DNA from 3 places in the Paenibacillus sp. E194 genome. Region 3 is predicted to be linked to each of the others. Evidence: riboswitches for the same ligand, from Rfam matches in the RefSeq annotation. Region 3 holds a riboswitch; each other region holds the start of a gene.

Region 1 (3,176 bases), on a different contig from region 3:
CTTGACCATGCAGCCATTGGCACAGTGTCGTCTTGCCAGAACCGGTACTCCCGGCGAAAATAATTTTTCTCATCAGCTTCTTCACCTACGTTCTCGTTATGTTCGCAGCAGTTGAGAAGCCTAAAATATTTTGCAATCCAAACAGCACTTCACTTATGGCGGATTCGACAGAGGATACATCGCCTGTAATGACGAGTGATCCGCTGAAGCGATCGACGAAGCCAATCTGTACGCCAGCCGCCTTCGTCGCGATATCCGCTGCAATAATGGACGCCTCACTTGGTGTTATCGTCATGACTCCGATTGAATCATGTGCGTCATTCCCTAATCCCAGCTTCTTATAGATATCTGGATTCGGATTCGCGATAATATGAGCCAGCGTGACCTGTTTACCAGGCACATACTCTTGAATAACGCGTTGTTTCTCAGTGTGTTGCTCCATACCATCATCTCACTCTCATGTCAGAAACACGTGAAATTGCTGTAAAAAAACATAAAAGCCCCTTAAAAGTTCGCACAGGAATTTTAAGAAGCCTCTTTGCTTGGTTTTGTATGCAACACGCCGTTGTGTTACCTTTACTATATTTTAATACTGCAAACGTTGTCAATACACATTCAGACAAAATTCGACGCAAACCTACGATTGAAACATTTTGTTCAAAATTTCAGCCACATCTCTAGTTGTTGGTACACGAGGATTCGTCGCTGTACAGCCATCTTTCAACGCGCCTTCGGCAATCGACTCCCTCATTTCATCCAGCAGCGCCCGTTCAATTCCGCATTCCTTTAGCGTCTGCGGCATCTGCAATTGCTTCTGCAGCTGCTTGATAGCTTGCACCAAGCTGCGTACACCGCTCTTCGGATTCGGTGCGGATAGACCCAAGCTCTTCGCGATTTCTGCATAGCGAACCGCTGCAGATGTGCTCTCTTCCCTGCCATAGCCTGGCTTATAATTCGCATTGAATTCAATAACATGCGGGAGCAGCATTGCATTCATGCGGCCATGCGCAATTTTGAATTTGGCTCCTGCGACATGCGCAATCCCATGGTTAAGCCCGAGCGAAGTAATATTAAATGCCATTCCCGCAATACAGGAGGCATTATGCATCTTCTCACGTGCTTCTAGATCCCCGCCATCCTTATATGCACGTGGCAAGTAAGCAAACACCAGCTTAATTGCCTTCTCGGCAAGCGCATCGGATATATCATTCGCTTTTGTAGACACATAAGCTTCAATCGCATGCGTCAATACATCCATTCCGGTATCTGCCGTAATGAAGTCCGGCACACTCTTGACCAGCTCCGGATCCAATATCGCCTCTTGCGGCAGCATCTCATCGGATACAAGTGGGTATTTGATATTTTTCTGCTTGTCACTAATCACAGAGAACGAAGTCACTTCTGATCCTGTTCCGCTTGTTGTTGGAATCGCGACAAACGGAATCTCCTGCTGGTTCAGCAGCTTCTGCGCAAACAGCTTCATCGCCTTAGCCGCATCAATCGCAGACCCACCGCCAATTGCAATAATTAAATCTGTGTTGAACGCACCCAATGCCTCAACACCTTCGGTTACGATTTCAACAGGAGGATCGGGTACGATATTGCTGAAAATGTATTGCTCATTGCTCTCATGAAGCCGATCGAATACCATGTTGATCATCCCTGATTTAACCATGAATGGATCGGTAACGATGAAAATCCGCTTATTACGCCATTCCATCAGACGATCCAGTGCGCCATGCCCCATATAGAGATCGGCTTTGATCGAAAGTTTATCCACGTAAAGCACCTCCAACGAGTAGTTGCAACAAAAAAAGAGGCCTCTCAAAGGGATAGATCCCTTCAAAAAGCCTCTTTGCTTGTTATGTCGTGTGCACGCCATTGTGCAACTTATCATTCAATTATCATCTATACTGTACATCGTAACGCAAACATGCGTCAACCTCAATAGGGTCGAGTTCATCATTACGACATATCTCTGTAAGAAAAAGTTGGGACATACACGTCATTGTGCATCTGATTCTTCTTCGTTGAAGAATGTCCCGCTTGCCTCGCTTGTACAACTTCGTATATTCGGCGGCGACCACCAGGCAACTCGACTGCGTTGTCGACTGCCTTCGAAAAATATAAAAAAGCCTAGTGAGGCGCAATCGTCACTAGACTTGTAAACCAGTCACTTTCGCCTCGAAATGACTGGCCTGGCAAAGTTACTAGACAAAAGACCTGACTTAAGACCGAGCATTCGGCCTATTACAGTGGCGGGACCGTGTTGGATTTGCACCAAACTTCCATTGTCTATAACTTCTTCTGTTGTGCATGACGTGAATGGTCGTCCATTCGACATTTATTATAGCACAAACGATCTGAAGCGCAATATGAAAAAAGATAAAAGTTGAGGATCGAAATCGTTAAGAGTGATTTGCCCGGCAATATGTCCCGGCAGATGTGAAGCGGCCCTGCCCTTTGAGATAACTATCGAAAAATTGTACTAGAATATGATTCATCGTTTCAAGACAGTAATAGGGATCAATCTCTGCCACCCTGCCGCCCTGCAGCATATTGGATATTAGCGGGGAAATGAGGGACAGGTCGGTAAGACTCAAATGCTCCGCTCCTTGGAAATGGACGGTATGCACTACTTTACCTTTTTATCAATAACCTTGTTAGCTGCATAAGGAGATTTGCTGTTGCGCTGTAGGAGCTGTACCCACACAGCGTCAGAATAGATATTAAGAAGCGGAGTTGTATAGGTCTGGTTGCTTGCCGCAAAATCATCGGTCTCCTTGTTGTATACGAGCTCGCCAATCATTGGGGCATCGATATTGACAACGGCGCCAACATCATCACGCTCCCTGCCAAGCATCGTGCTTGCCGCTCCACCCATAGAGTGTCCGAACAGACCTATTTTGTGGGTATTCACCAGTTGATACGCCTTGTCACTGCTCGTTTTTGTTTTTCCTAAAATCGTATCGATTACAAAATTCATGTCATCCGTACGGAGCTTCATCCATTTTTGATTAAGCCCATAGGTCTGCTCTACCGTGTATGTTCCCTTGTTGGCACCAAAGACTTCCTGCATATATCCCTGATCGATGAACGCCCTGTTTCCGTCCTCGGACTCCGTATAAAAAGAATGATACGGATGATCAATAGAGCATACTACGTACCCGTGGCTC
Region 2 (3,176 bases), on a different contig from region 3:
CCGAGATGCGAGGCCTGTCGCTCACCTAATGCAAGTAAATTAAGCGGTCTTGCATATGCAATAAGAATAACAATGCCGATTGCCAAATAAGGAGCAAGCACTACTGTATAAGACCAGCCTCGCATCGCCAAGCTGCCCATCACCCAAAACAAAATTTCATTTATCGTCTGATTTGTCATTGCTACAAGAAAAGAGACAACGGAGCCAAGAAAGGCCTGCATCACGACCCCGGATAAGATCAGTGTCTCGATCGGGATCTTCCCCTGCTCACTGGCCAGCCTAATAACGAACATCAAGGTCGCTACCCCTGTTGCGAATGCAACGATAGGAATCGTCCATTCGCCGAACAGCGAATACTGCAGACCGAAGAAAATAAGGAATGCGGCTCCAACAGAAGCTCCTGAAGATACCCCTAACGTATACGGATCAGCCAACGGGTTGCGCAGCACACCTTGAAATGCAGTACCTGCGACCCCAAGCGCCGCCCCTACGAGCATTGCCAATAGAACTCGTGGAAAGCGTACTTTCATCATAATTTGTGCGGAAGCATCATCCCATGTGACCGCTATGAACTGATCCAGCCCTGGAATATGATGAAGCAGAATTTGAGCAATTTCCCCCATTGGCATTTTCACTGAGCCTACAGCAAGGCATCCTACAACGGACAAAAGGAGAAGCGCAATACCCGCTCCTCCATACCAACCCATTTTATTCATCGATTTCTCCACGATGATTATTTCACCAAGTCCGGATGAACCGCCTTCGCAACTGCCTTCAATCCGTCAGCTACACGAGGTCCCGGACGGCTGATCAGGTTCTGATCCACACCGATTACTTGATTGTTCTTAATTGCATTGATGTTGTTCCAACCGCTGCGTCCACGAATAATTTCTTCCAAGGATTTGTTCGTCTCGGAGTCCACTACACCTTGCGTGAACATGATTACATCCGGATTGGATTTAATAATGTTCTCTTCGTTAATTTGAATCCAGCCAGTTGAATCAGCTGCAACGTTCGTGCCGCCTGCCAGTTCAATCAGCTCGTTCATGAACTCGCCGCTGCCTACTGTCCAGCCTGGGGAGAATTCAATATACACCTTTTTCTTCTCCGCACTTTGAACGGCCGACTTCACATCTTCACGTACTTGTTTCATGTTGTCAACAATCGTCTTCGCCTTAGCTTGCTGATCCGTAATTTGACCATACAATTCAATGTTCTTAATCACATCGTCGTACGTTTTTGGCTCAACCTTGAATATTTTAATGCCCAGTTCACGGAACTTCTTCACGACGGGCTCCTTCATGGAGATACCTGTGAATACGATGTCCGGCTTAGCTTTAATGATTGCCTCTTCATTCGGCTTCGTAATGCCGCCCATTTTCTCTTTGGACTTCGCTGCCTCTGGATAGTCGTCAAAATCAGACACCCCAACGATTTGTGTATCCAATCCAAGCGCGAACAAGGACTCTGTCTCAGCTGGAGACACGGATATAATACGTTCTGGCGCTTTGTCGAATGTGAATTCCTCACCCGTCGCATCCTTAACAGTCAGTGGATACGTCGTTTTTAGATCATCCTGCTTCGGTTGTTCTGTAGCCCCATTGCCATTGGACTCTTGCTGTGCTGTATTCTCAGCAGGCTTAGCCGCATCTTTATTGCCGCAAGCAGCAAGTCCTACTGTAAGCATTAGCGCCAATAGCGCCGCAACCGATTTGTTCAGCCATTTGTTCATGTCAGAATCTCTCCCTCGCGTCATTCTTCCTAGTCTCTAACCATGTACTACCCGTGCAGGTGTGAAGCGGTTCCATCCTTCGCCATGCGAACGAAAATGCACTGCAAGCTGCATTTGCCGTCAGCATGTATGTACACTCCCTATTCGGTATCAGTTGTCAATGAGCACTTGCATATACCTGAGCTGTAAATCATCCTGTGACTGAATTTGTGATATACATTCGTGCTGTGCAATTGCATTGAACTGCAGTTTACCTTGTACAAGCGAAGTGCCTGCAGGATGTGAAATCATTTCCAAATACAGAAAAACCCCCGATCCTTCGATCCGGGGGAACACAAAGTCATCTATCGCAATATTCAACAGACACCTAGAAGCAGGAAGCAAGCAGCTGCGCTGCCATGTTGCCTGATGCATTACGCCAATGACGTGATCCTCTCCGCGAAGGATACAGCTCGTCCATCTTCAGGCAGGTTTCCTGACTTAGGAGAATACGTTGCAGCTCGCCTTCCCATCCATAGCGGTACATACAGCACACACTAACGAATTCGACAGTGGCATCATGAGCGCAACACTCCATTCACAGTGGCGGGACCGCGCCGGGTTCACACCGGCTTCCCTATTAACCTCGAATATGCATCGGCCATATAATACATCGGTGTCTCTTACCGAGCAACGCGTATTAATCCGTACCGCATACATACCCAAGGACCTGAAGTATCACGATTATTCAATATGGAATACATTTCGTCATCCAAGTGCTAAACTCGATAATTGATTATAGGGGAAAAGCCCCTGCGTTGCAATAGATTACATCATTGCGCGTCTCCAATGAGCCTGCTTTTGACACACAAACGACATCATCTGCTTGGAAGCCGTTCTGCTCGCAAGAACTTCCATTTGCGGGCACATCGCTTCGCCGTAATCATAACACCGCCACCGATTGGCGCAGCGGCTTCCCAGAATGACTTCCGTGGGAAAGCCAGCGTATATAAGCGACGAACGACGCCACCGTGTGTGACGATGACAACATCCGGCCGCGGGGTAGGCCCGCTTCCATATGACTGTCTCTGCATCCGGCTTGTCTTGCTGCGCAGCACGCGACCACGTGGCAGCGGCGAAGAATGGTACGGCCGACGACGGATAGCGCACTCTTGCCGTTCCATGTGATTTCCGCTGCTGATGAAGGAATCACGCGCATTGCGCAGCACTTCCCACCATACATGCGCCGTTCGCGTACAGAAGGACTGCCACGGTTCCCCGCGCGGCGGCTGGATGGCTGACGAGTCGTCAAGCCATCTTCGATACTGTGGATCTTCCTTCAAGTCATTGTAGGTTAACCCTTCCCACATACCGAAGTCATATTCTCGCAGCCTTGTGTCCTCCACAGCTTGTATGCTGTCACGCGGACGCAAATAGGCGAGCGTGTCGCGACAGCGGCGCATAT
Region 3 (3,176 bases):
TTCATTAATGAACCCGGCTTCCTTATCTCCTTGCCCCTTCAGGATGAGGGTTACATGTTGATTGAATCGGATCTCCTGATCACCGCCCACTTTTAAGCGGAGATCAATTCCCGTTGTCTCCTTGTTTACAAGGGACAAACCCTCGTTGACCTTCGTAAGCAAATTATCATTACTTGTCCCCAAACTATGGGGTAGCTCAAGTCTCTTATCCCATGTCGAAATTACAACCGTTTTCGGTTCTATTTCTAAGTAAGTACTGCTCGTTACCGAAATTACGTGTGGCAGTTCATCCTTAAGAAATTCAAGTGTTACTTTACTTGAGGATAATGGATCCAGATAAGTTCCTTCGGTGACGCTCGTTTGATGCTCGCCAACTAAGATTGTCCTGCCATTTGTCTGCGATTGATCCGATGGAAGCTTCACTTCCGCGAGGCGACTCCATACCGATTTTCCATGCTTGATATCGAGCAATGCGACAAGAGCCTGCTCGGTAGCCATCCTATTTGTAGAAGAATCTGTTAATTTCCATTTGAACGATCCATCATTTTGTTGGAATCGTGCATATGCATCGATAACTGTGCCGTTAGGCTCTTTCCACTTTGCTGACAAGACATCATCGCCTGCAGCAACCAATCCCGATACGGATGTAGATAAGCTATTGGAATTATCTCCGGATCCCCATGTACCAACGGAATCAAACCCTCCGTTGTCCAATTGGCGTTTTTTCAACAATTCCTTAGCTCGTTCAATTGCCGCATCTACCGCGCTCTGTCCTTGGTATTGACCAAGTGCAAGCAGCGCCATACCAGTAATGTCAGTATCACCCGAGCTGCCGGTAGCTGACAGTCCATAACCTCCGTCAGCATATTGTGCTTTGAGCAGATAATCGAGTGCTTTTTGCTTGGATGCGGCATTCCATGACCCCATATCCTGACCAAGCTTTTCACCGGCGCTTAAGGCAAGCATTCCCCAAATGTGTTTATTGACTCCACCGATAGCACCCGTTGCTGGATCTTGCTGAGCTGCCAGTTCCGCCCACAGATTCCTGTTCGTTTCCCAAGCGTGAGCCGGATTCTTTCCTAAGGCGAGCAGGCCATAAATATATCGAATATGATCGGTGCCTCCTGCATTTGGACGAAGTCTTGGCTCTTTTGTTTCCCATGTAGGTAGTCTCCAAGTCCCATTATGTAAATCTTGACCCGCGCTCCACAGAGCAACAAGCTCCCACCATGAATCACTTACAGCGCCTTTATTAGAAGCATCATTATAATAGTCCTTATAATATTGAACCGTCTGTTCAATCATGTTATTTAACTGTGTATTGTCCTGCCCACTAGCCGCTTTTATGACTTGTGGCTGAATGATAGATAGCAACAATACAATGCTTAAAAATGCAGACAAGCTCGTCTTCAACATTCTGTTCGTAATCTTCAATGTCCGCTCTCCTTACTAATTCAAAATGTAGGCAATAAAAAAACACCTTTCCGTGTTAGAAAGATGTTAGGTAACCACTTCGGTGCAGCCAAATACACTAGTAATCTCCTACTAGCAGCACGAATAAACATCCCCCTCCCATCCTCGTGAGAAATATAGAGCACTTATATGGCAGGTCTCCTGGCTTCGCATCATCGCTCGACAATCTACCTTCCCGTTAACTCAGTTAACAGTGGATAAAAGCCTTGATTGTCAGCTCTGCGTTACAGTGGCGGGACCGCGTCGAACTCGCATCGACTTCCCTATTAAGCTGCGCATGCACAGCACCATATAAACTGTTTCTATGTAATTGCGATAAGAATACGTGGTGTTATTGTAGCAAAATTTAGTAGGGTGGACAAAGAACTTTCTCATAGACATTATGAAAAAAAGCGTCCTACCCATTGGTAGGCACGCCTTTTATTAGATTACGATATGTTTTTTAGCTCATAGCTGCCTGATCGGCACCAGCACTGCTTTCTTTCTTAATCTGCTTGCTGCGAAGCTGGCCACAAGCAGCATCAATGTCTGTACCATGCTCCAACCGTACACTGCAGCTAATGTCATTTTTCTTCATGACGTCATAGAAGCCACGAATCGATTCCTGCTCGCTGCGTTGGTACTGGCTGTGCTCATCAACCGGATTGTACGGAATCAAGTTCACATTGACCTCGTCCTGCATCTTCCACTCTTGAATCAGCTGTACCAATTCAAGTGCGTGCTCCTGCTGATCATTTACATCCTTCAGCAAAATATATTCCAGCGTCACCCGTTGGTTCGTCGTATTGATGAAGTACCGAATCGCCTCCATCACCTTCGCAATCGGAATCGCGCGGTTAATCTTCATAATGCGCGTGCGAAGCTCATCATTCGGCGCATGCAAGGACAGGGCCAAGTTCACCCGCAGATTAATATCTGCGAAGTCTTTGATCTTATTCGCCAAGCCGCTTGTCGATACCGTAATTCGTCTTGCTCCAATTGCCAGACCTTTGTGGTCGGTAACGACCCGCAAGAAGTCGACGATATTCTCGAAGTTATCGAATGGCTCTCCGATACCCATTACGACGATATGGCTGACCAGATCACCCTCACCCACTGCATCTAAATGGTGCTGAACCTTCATGATCTGCTCCACAATCTCGCCGCTCGACAAGTCGCGGCTCTTCGCCAGCAGTCCGCTCGCACAGAAGCTGCAGCCGATGTTGCAGCCAACCTGAGTCGTCACACATACTGACAGCCCGAATTTGTGTCTCATCAACACGGTCTCAATTAAGTTGCCATCCTGCAGCTTGAACAAGAACTTGATTGTGCCGTCAGCCGATTGCTGCTTCACATGCTCGTTAAGCGTATGAATGACGAAGTGTTCGGACAGCAGTGCTACGCTGGCTTCATTTACTTCTGTCATATCAGCGAAATCCTTGACCCGCTTGCGATATAAATAATCCCACACTTGGGATGCTCGTGACTTCTTATGCCCCCGCTCCTCTAACCAAGCGGCCAACTGATCCAATGTTAATCCATAGATGGATTGCTTATTCATCTAGTGCCCTCTTTTCAACACGTTAAAATTCTGTCTTATTTGCTTATAAGTGCTTTTAAAAATAGTTCAAAAATGTCGCAGCGGACTTTTTGAACTTCCTCTTATAATCTGATTATTATTGTCCCAGAACTTCTGAAATATAACAAGAGTCTTTCCCGTTATA

Evidence for each region. A riboswitch is a leader RNA that binds a small molecule or an ion and turns the genes downstream of it on or off. The one in region 3 is predicted to bind cobalamin.
Region 1: linked by a shared signal. The riboswitch ahead of AZ66_RS14020 (1-propanol dehydrogenase PduQ) and the one ahead of AZ66_RS29640 (S-layer homology domain-containing protein) in region 3 are both predicted to bind cobalamin.
Region 2: linked by a shared signal. The riboswitch ahead of AZ66_RS12040 (ABC transporter substrate-binding protein) and the one ahead of AZ66_RS29640 (S-layer homology domain-containing protein) in region 3 are both predicted to bind cobalamin.

The regions. Positions count from the first base shown of each region.
Region 1 covers NZ_JMDX01000088.1:7,199-10,374, forward strand. Annotated here, with positions in the region: gene AZ66_RS14010 (EutP/PduV family microcompartment system protein) at 1-73, opposite strand, end outside; gene AZ66_RS14015 (BMC domain-containing protein) at 86-442, opposite strand; gene AZ66_RS14020 (1-propanol dehydrogenase PduQ) at 638-1,780, opposite strand; adenosylcobalamin (AdoCbl) riboswitch at 2,165-2,316, opposite strand; gene AZ66_RS32650 (hypothetical protein) at 2,409-2,603, opposite strand; gene AZ66_RS14025 (alpha/beta hydrolase family protein) at 2,636-3,176, opposite strand, start outside.
Region 2 covers NZ_JMDX01000069.1:21,420-24,595, forward strand. Annotated here, with positions in the region: gene AZ66_RS12035 (FecCD family ABC transporter permease) at 1-716, opposite strand, end outside; gene AZ66_RS12040 (ABC transporter substrate-binding protein) at 734-1,732, opposite strand; cobalamin riboswitch at 2,181-2,392, opposite strand; gene AZ66_RS12050 (histidine phosphatase family protein) at 2,590-3,176, opposite strand, start outside.
Region 3 covers NZ_JMDX01000022.1:21,253-24,428, forward strand. Annotated here, with positions in the region: gene AZ66_RS29640 (S-layer homology domain-containing protein) at 1-1,434, opposite strand, end outside; cobalamin riboswitch at 1,588-1,780, opposite strand; gene rlmN (23S rRNA (adenine(2503)-C(2))-methyltransferase RlmN) at 1,916-3,013, opposite strand.